Regions from separate parts of the Streptomyces sp. cg35 genome, predicted to be linked through region 2. Evidence: predicted binding sites of a transcription regulator. Region 2 holds the regulator's gene; the other holds the start of a gene.

Region 1 (4,409 bases), 620 kb from region 2:
TACTTCAAGCGGGCCCAGAGCCTGGGTGTCACCCTCAACAACCACACGCTGCACCACCCGTACCTGCCGGGCCTGTCCTACGCGCGGCAGAAGCACGAGATCTGCGGCATGCAGGACGTCATCGAGAAGAAGTACGGCAAGCGGCCCACCCTCTTCCGGCCCCCGTTCGGCAACTACAACCAGGACACCCTGAAGGCCGCCAAGGCCTGTGGCATCACGTACGCGCCGATCTGGAACGCCGAGGCGTTCGTGGACCGGATGGACTACCGCGAGTGGGACCGGGACATCCATCCGGGCGACATCATCCTCACGCATTTCCGGGGACGCTCGGACTGGAAGGGCACCATGCCCGACATGATCCGCAAGTTCCTGAAGTACGTCACCGACAAGGGGTACGCGGTGGCCCGCCTGGAGGACTACCTGTGACAACTCCCTGGGCGGGGGCGGCCGTTCGGGCGGCCGGGGTGCGGCGGGCCATCGCCTGCGCCCTGGCCGCCGCGCTGCTCACCGGGTGCGCGCAGTCCGTCGACCCGATCGAGCGGATGGGCAGGAAGGCCGCGCAGAAGGTCCGGCACCATCCGCGTCCGGCGGCCGGCGCCGCAGGCCCGGCGGCCCCGGGCGCCCATCGCCGCTGGGGCCTGCCGGCCCCGCTGGCCCCGGCGCCGGGACCCCCCGCCCAGCGGGTGCTCCCGCCCCGGGCGCCGGGAAAGGTCCCCCCGGTCATCGACCGCGTCCCGACCAAGGACAAGGTCGTCTTCCTCACCTTCGACGACGGCGCGGAGAAGGACTCCCGCTTCGTCGACATGGTCCGTGACCTGCGGCTGCCGATCTCGATGTTCCTCACGCACTCCGTCGCGGGCCCCGGCTACGACCACTTCGGCCAACTGCGGGCGCTCGGCGCGGGGGTGGAGAACCACACCCTCACGCACCCCTTCCTGCCCGGCCTCGGCTACGTGGAGCAGCACGCGGAGATCTGCGGCCAGCAGGACCGCCTCAAGGGCCGCTTCGGCACCGCCCCGCGCCTGCTCCGCCCGCCCTACGGCAACTACGACGCGGACACGCTGCGGGCGGCCGGCGCGTGCGGCATCGACGCGATCGTCCTGTGGCGCGCCTCGATGCAGATCAACGACCTGCGCTACGCCGACGGCGACCGCCTGCGCCCCGGCGACATCATCCTGACCCACTTCCGCGGCCCGTCCGACCTCAAGGGCACGACGCTGACCGAGATGACGACGCGGATGCTGCGGCGCATCCAGGAGCAGGGGTTCACCGTGGGACGGCTGGAGGACTACGTCTGAGCCCGCTGCCAGGCGGCGACCGCCAGGGTCACCGTCCAGGCGGCGGCGAACAGCTGGACCGCGCCGGCGTACGGGCGCCGCAGCCACAGCAGCGCGGCGCCGAACAGCAGGGTCATGGCGGCGCCGCCGCCCCACCACCACACCTCGGTCCAGTCCGTGGCCGGCGGCGGGCCCCCCGACTTCGGGTCGTAGGACGACCGGGCCATCCCGTGCAGCATCAGGGAGAAGCCCGCGAGCAGGGCGTAGCCGATCTCCAGGAACACCACGAAGGCCACCACGCAGCCACCGGTGAACGCGTCGTCGTCCTGCCGCGCCTGCGCGCTCACGCCGAGGCCAGCCGGGCCAGTGCCGCGAGGCCCAGGAAGGCGCCCGCGAGGAGCTGCGCCCCCGCGGTGACCGGCAGCCCCGCGCGCCCGCCGAAGGCGAAGGCCGACGCCGCGATCAGGACGGCGAGACCCAGGTAGGTCCACGACCACGCCTCCTGGGCGGGGCGGACGTGGGCGGCGAACTGCCAGATCGTGGTGACGGCGTACGCGAGCGCGTCCACGAACAGCACGAAGACAGCCAGGGCGATGTCGCCCACGAGGGATTTGCGATGCTGACCGGCCATGCCCGCACCCTCGTACGGAACCGGCGACTCCACCGCCCGCGTTCCCCAATCGAGACCGACCCGTGCCCCGAAGGAGCGCGGGGAACGGCGCGAGCGGTCACGGCGGAGCCGCACTCGGCAACGCGGGGAATCCCCCGCGGCGCATGGCCGGATCGGGGCGCAGCTCCGTTCGAAATCCCCCGCCGCGCCGGAGCCGATTAGCAGTCCGCTTGACCGAGTGCTAATCGCGGTCATAGTCTCGGCTCTGGCACTCCCCACCGGAGAGTGCCAACAGCGACGGGCAGGTCCGGCACCCGCGACGACGGATCCACCTGGTCGCCACCTCAGACAGTTAACCCCGTGAGATCTCCGAAGGGGGAGGTCGGATCGTGACGACCGCCAGCTCCAAGGTTGCCATCAAGCCGCTCGAGGACCGCATTGTGGTCCAGCCGCTCGACGCCGAGCAGACCACGGCCTCTGGCCTGGTCATCCCGGACACCGCGAAGGAGAAGCCCCAGGAGGGCGTCGTCCTCGCCGTGGGCCCGGGCCGCTTCGAGAACGGCGAGCGCCTGCCGCTCGACGTGAAGACCGGCGACATCGTGCTGTACAGCAAGTACGGCGGCACCGAGGTCAAGTACAACGGCGAGGAGTACCTCGTCCTCTCGGCTCGCGACGTGCTCGCGATCGTCGAGAAGTAATCACCTCGAAGCGAATGCTTTGAAGAGCTGCGCCCCTGGTCACCCTGCTCAAGCCGGGCGGCGAGGGGCGCAGTGTCATTACTCCAGTTTTCGAGAGGGCTGAACCGCTCCCATGGCGAAGATCCTGAAGTTCGACGAGGACGCCCGTCGCGCCCTCGAGCGCGGCGTCAACAAGCTTGCCGACACGGTCAAGGTGACGATCGGCCCCAAGGGCCGCAACGTCGTCATCGACAAGAAGTTCGGCGCCCCCACCATCACCAACGACGGTGTGACCATCGCCCGTGAGGTCGAGGTCGAGGACCCGTACGAGAACCTCGGCGCCCAGCTGGTGAAGGAGGTGGCGACCAAGACCAACGACATCGCGGGTGACGGTACGACCACCGCCACCGTGCTGGCCCAGGCCCTCGTCAAGGAAGGCCTGCGCAACGTCGCCGCCGGCGCCTCCCCGGCCGCCCTGAAGAAGGGCATCGACGCCGCGGTGAAGGCCGTGTCCGAGGACCTCCTCGCGACCGCCCGCCCGATCGACGAGAAGTCCGACATCGCCGCCGTCGCCGGTCTGTCCGCCCAGGACGCCCAGGTCGGCGAGCTCATCGCCGAGGCGATGGACAAGGTCGGCAAGGACGGTGTCATCACCGTCGAGGAGTCCAACACCTTCGGCCTGGAGCTCGACTTCACCGAGGGCATGGCCTTCGACAAGGGCTACCTGTCCCCGTACTTCGTCACCGACCAGGAGCGTATGGAGGCCGTCCTCGACGACCCGTACATCCTGATCCACCAGGGCAAGATCGGGTCCATCCAGGACCTGCTCCCGCTCCTGGAGAAGGTCATCCAGGCCGGTGGCTCGAAGCCGCTGCTGATCATCGCCGAGGACGTCGAGGGCGAGGCCCTGTCGACCCTGGTCGTGAACAAGATCCGCGGCACGTTCAACGCCGTCGCCGTGAAGGCCCCCGGCTTCGGTGACCGCCGCAAGGCGATGCTCCAGGACATGGCCACCCTCACCGGTGCCACCGTCATCGCCGAAGAGGTCGGCCTCAAGCTCGACCAGGCCGGTCTGGACGTCCTCGGCTCCGCGCGCCGCGTGACCATCACCAAGGACGACACCACGATCGTCGACGGTGGCGGCAACAAGGCCGACGTCGACGGCCGCGTCAACCAGATCAAGGCCGAGATCGAGAACACGGACTCCGACTGGGACCGCGAGAAGCTCCAGGAGCGCCTCGCGAAGCTCGCCGGCGGCGTCTGCGTCATCAAGGTCGGTGCCGCGACCGAGGTCGAGCTCAAGGAGAAGAAGCACCGTCTGGAGGACGCCATCTCCGCGACCCGCGCCGCGGTCGAGGAGGGCATCGTCTCCGGTGGTGGCTCCGCGCTCGTCCACGCCGTCAAGGTCCTGGAGGGCTCCCTCGGCAAGGAGGGCGACGAGGCCACCGGTGTCGCCGTCGTCCGCCGCGCCGCCGTCGAGCCGCTGCGCTGGATCGCCGAGAACGCGGGCCTCGAGGGCTACGTGATCGTCTCCAAGGTCGCCGAGCTCGAGAAGGGCTCCGGCTACAACGCCGCGACCGGTGAGTACGGCGACCTGGTCAAGGCCGGCGTCATCGACCCGGTCAAGGTCACGCGCTCCGCCCTGGAGAACGCCGCGTCCATCGCCTCCCTGCTCCTGACGACCGAGACCCTGGTCGTCGAGAAGCCGGCCGAGGAGGAGCCCGAGGCCGGTCACGGCCACGGTCACTCGCACTGAGGCGCTCCGCCGAGCTGACCTGAACCGAGGCCCGGCTCCCTGTCGCAGGGAGCCGGGCCTCGGCGTTTTCCTGATGCGGTTTCGACGGG
Region 2 (4,409 bases):
TGGTGCGGGACCTGGTCGACTGAGGCGGGGCGGGGCGGGGCCGGGCCGAGCGACTGCGACTACGGCTGTGCCGTCACGAAGTCGATCAGTTCTTCCACCTTGCCGAGGAGCTCGGGTTCCAGGTCCTTGTAGGAGCGGACCCGGGACAGGATGTGCTGCCAGGCCTCGCCCGTGTTCGCCACCCGCCAGCCGAGGGCCCGGCACACACCCGTCTTCCAGTCCTGGCCGTGCGGGATCCGGGGCCAGGCCTCGATGCCCAGCGAGGCCGGCTTCACCGCCTCCCAGATGTCGATGTACGGGTGGCCGACCACCAGCGCGTGCTCGCTCGTGACCGACTGGGCGATGCGCCACTCCTTCGTACCGGGGACCAGGTGGTCGACCAGGACGCCCAGGCGCGCGTCCGCGCCCGGGTCGAACTCCGCCACGATCGCCGGCAGGTCGTCGACGCCCTCCAGGAACTCCACCGCCACGCCCTCGATGCGCAGGTCGTCGCCCCAGACCCGCTCGATCAGCTCGGCGTCGTGCTTGCCCTCCACATAGATGCGGCCCGCGCGGGCCACCCGGGCGCGGGCACCCGGCACCGCGACCGAGCCGGACGCCGTGCGCGTGGGGCGGACCGGTGCGGGAGCGACGGCCGAGGGGCGGACCAGGGTGACGGTCCTGCCCTCCAGCAGGAACCCGCGCGGCTCCATCGGGAACACCCGGAGCTTGCCGAAGCGGTCCTCCAGGGTCACCGTCGGACCCTGCGCCGTCTTCTCGACGCGGACGACCGCTCCGCAGAAGCCCGTGGTGACCTCCTCCACGACGAGGTCCGGCTCCGCCGGGACCTCGGGCGCGGGGTTGTTCCGCTTCTTCCAGGGAGGGGTCAGGTCGGGGGAGTACTGGCGCATTCGGCAGACGATAAGAGAAACCGCGGCGCTCGGCCTACGACACGCCGGAACGGGCCGCCAGTGTGGCGCGCTGCGCACGGACAAACTCCGCGTTCACGGCCGATCCGTGCCCCGGGACGTAGCGGGCGTCCTCGCCGCCCAGCGACAGCAGCCGGTCGAGCGCGGCCGGCCAGTGGCGCGGCGCCGCGTCCGGGCCCGCCTGGGGCTCGCCCGACTCCTCGACCAGGTCGCCGCAGAAGACGATCTCCGGCCCGTGCGGTGTCGCGGGCACCAGGACCGCCAGGTCGTGACCGGTGTGCGCCGGGCCGACGTTCGCGAGCAGCACCTGCAGGCCGCCGCCCAGGTCCAGCGTCCACTCGCCGCAGACCCGGTGGTGCGGGGTGACGAGGAGGTCGGCCGCCTCGGCCGCCGCGTCGGCGTCCAGACCGTGGCGTACGGCGTCGGCGCGCAGCCCGTCGGCGCCGCCCGCGAACACGGTGTCGATGCCCACGGCCCCGTAGACCTCGACGCCCGCGAACGCCGCCGTGCCGAGCACATGGTCGAAGTGCGGGTGGGTGAGCGCGATGTGCGTCACTCTCCCGTGTGTTCCCAGGAGGCGCCGGGTGTCCGCGCGCAGCCGGGCGCCTTCACGGAGTGAGGATCCCGTGTCGATCAACAGGGCCGCGCCGTCGCCCACGACGAGTCCGGTCGTGCAGTCCCAGCCGGGCAGCCGGACCCGCCCCACGTGCGGCGCCAGTTCCTCCCAGCCCGCCGACTTCCAGTCGATGCCCGTGGTGGTCTCCATGGTTCGACGCTAGCGGCCTTGCCGGGCCCGTACCCACCGGCCGTACACTGAGCCGGGGACGATTGGCACTCGCGGACAGGGAGTGCCAAAACGGAAAGATCGCAGAGTCAGTTGCTGGAGGTGCGCGCCGATGCTCAGTGAACGCAGGCTCGAAGTGCTGCGCGCCATCGTCCAGGACTACGTCGGCACCGAGGAGCCGGTCGGCTCCAAGGCGCTGACCGAGCGGCACAGCCTGGGCGTCTCCCCGGCGACCGTGCGCAACGACATGGCCGCCCTGGAGGACGAGGGGTTCATCGCCCAGCCGCACACCAGTGCCGGGCGCATCCCCACCGACAAGGGGTACCGCCTCTTCGTCGACAAGCTCACCGCGGTGAAGCCGATGACCGCGCCCGAGCGGCGCGCCATCCAGAACTTCCTGGAGGGCGCCGTCGACCTCGACGACGTCGTCGGCCGGACCGTGCGGCTGCTCGCGCAGCTGACCCGGCAGGTCGCGGTCGTCCAGTACCCGTCCCTGACCCGGTCCACCGTGCGCCACGTCGAGCTGCTGTCGCTCGCGCCCGCCCGTCTGATGCTCGTGCTGATCACGGACACCGGGCGCGTGGAGCAGCGGATGATCGACTGCCCGGCGCCGTTCGGCGAATCGTCTCTGGCGGATCTGCGGGCGCGGCTCAACAGCCGGGTCGCGGGCCGCCGGTTCGCCGATGTGCCGCAGCTGGTGCAGGACCTGCCGGAGGCCTTCGAGACGGAGGACCGCGGTACGGTCGCGACGGTGCTCTCCACTCTGCTGGAGACGCTCGTCGAGGAGACCGAGGAGCGGCTGATGATCGGCGGCACCGCCAATCTCACCCGCTTCGGACATGACTTTCCCCTCACCATCCGGCCCGTCCTCGAGGCGCTGGAGGAGCAGGTCGTGCTCCTCAAGTTGCTTGGTGAGCAGGGTGATTCGGGCATGGCCGTACGGATCGGTCACGAGAACGCCCACGAGGGACTCAACTCCACGTCCGTCGTGTCGGTCGGCTACGGTTCGGGCGGCGAGGCAGTCGCCAAGCTCGGCGTGGTCGGACCGACCCGCATGGATTACCCGGGAACGATGGGAGCAGTACGCGCAGTGGCACGTTACGTCGGACAGATCCTGGCGGAGTCGTAAGTGGCCACGGACTACTACGCCGTACTCGGCGTGCGCCGCGACGCTTCCCAGGACGAGATCAAGAAGGCTTTTCGGAGGCTCGCGCGCGAGCTGCACCCGGACGTGAATCCGGATCCGAAGACCCAGGAGCGGTTCAAGGAGATCAACGCCGCCTACGAGGTGCTCTCCGACCCGCAGAAGAAGCAGGTCTACGACCTCGGGGGCGACCCCCTGTCGCAGGCCGGCGGAGGCGGCGCCGGAGGCTTCGGCGCCGGCGGGTTCGGGAACTTCTCGGACATCATGGACGCGTTCTTCGGGACCGCGTCGCAGCGTGGCCCGCGGTCGCGCACGCGCCGCGGCCAGGACGCCATGATCCGGCTCGAGATCGAGCTGGACGAGGCCGCCTTCGGGACCACCAAGGACATCCAGGTCGACACGGCCGTCGTCTGTACGACCTGCAGCGGCGAGGGCGCCGCGCCGGGTACCTCCGCGCAGACCTGCGACATGTGCCGCGGGCGCGGCGAGGTCTCGCAGGTCACGCGGTCCTTCCTCGGCCAGGTCATGACGTCCCGCCCCTGCCCGCAGTGCCAGGGCTTCGGCACCGTCGTGCCGACGCCGTGCCCCGAGTGCGCCGGTGACGGCCGCATCCGGTCGCGGCGCACGATGACCGTGAAGATCCCGGCCGGTGTGGACAACGGGACGCGGATCCAGCTCGCGGGCGAGGGCGAGGTCGGCCCCGGCGGCGGCCCCGCCGGTGACCTGTACGTGGAGATCCACGAGCTGCCGCACCCGGTCTTCCAGCGGCGCGGCGACGATCTGCACTGCACCGTGACCATCCCGATGACCGCGGCGGCCCTCGGCACCAAGGTGCCGCTGGAGACGCTCGACGGCATGGAGGAGATCGACATCCGGCCCGGCACCCAGTCCGGCCAGTCGGTCCCGCTGCACGGGCGCGGCATCACGCATCTGCGCGGCGGCGGCCGCGGCGACCTCATCGTGCACGTCGAGGTCATGACGCCGCAGAAGCTCGACCCCGAGCAGGAGCGGCTGCTGCGCGAGCTCGCCAAGCTGCGCGGCGAGGAGCGGCCCACCGGCCAGTTCCAGCCCGGCCAGCAGGGGCTGTTCTCACGGCTGAAGGACGCGTTCAACGGGCGGTGAGCCGTTGGCGGGAGGGGCCCGGGGGTGAACACCCCCGGGCCCCTTTTGCGTGGCACATGCCAGGCGGAACCTCCGATTCGGTCGTCTGACGCGTACGTGGCACGATGCGGTCATGTCCTCCGCACTGACCGATCTCTGCCCCTGTCCGATCGTGCAGGCCCCGATGGCGGGCGGCGCGTCCTGTCCCGAGCTCGTGGCCGCCGTGTCCGAGGCGGGCGGGCTCGGGTTCCTCGCCGCCGGGTACAAGACGGCCGACGGCATGTACCAGGAGATCAAGCAGGTGCGGGGGCTGACCGCCCGGCCCTTCGGCGTCAATCTGTTCATGCCGCAGCCGGAGTACGCGGACCCGGCCGCGGTCGACGTCTACCGCCACCAGCTCACCGGCGAGGCGGGCTGGTACCAGACCCCGCTCGGCGACCCCGACAGCGGACGCGACGACGGCTACGACGCC

The links. The regulator HrcA, encoded in region 2, represses chaperone genes, less so after heat shock. The targets are predictions, from matches to a motif close to TTNGCACTCNGNNNNNCNGAGTGCNAA.
Region 1: a site for HrcA is predicted at 2,106-2,132, ahead of groES (co-chaperone GroES). Genes of this name have one in related genera too.

The regions. Positions count from the first base shown of each region.
Region 1 covers NZ_CP191268.1:5,341,362-5,345,770, forward strand. The annotation lists gene ACQUQD_RS24500 (polysaccharide deacetylase family protein) at 1-426, shown strand, start outside; gene ACQUQD_RS24505 (polysaccharide deacetylase family protein) at 423-1,298, shown strand; gene ACQUQD_RS24510 (hypothetical protein) at 1,289-1,624, opposite strand; gene ACQUQD_RS24515 (hypothetical protein) at 1,621-1,908, opposite strand; gene groES (co-chaperone GroES) at 2,277-2,585, shown strand; gene groL (chaperonin GroEL) at 2,698-4,320, shown strand.
Region 2 covers NZ_CP191268.1:5,961,662-5,966,070, forward strand. The annotation lists gene hemW (radical SAM family heme chaperone HemW) at 1-23, shown strand, start outside; gene ACQUQD_RS27190 (DUF3097 domain-containing protein) at 60-890, opposite strand; gene ACQUQD_RS27195 (MBL fold metallo-hydrolase) at 925-1,674, opposite strand; gene hrcA (heat-inducible transcriptional repressor HrcA) at 1,805-2,821, shown strand; gene dnaJ (molecular chaperone DnaJ) at 2,822-3,958, shown strand; gene ACQUQD_RS27210 (nitronate monooxygenase) at 4,071-4,409, shown strand, end outside.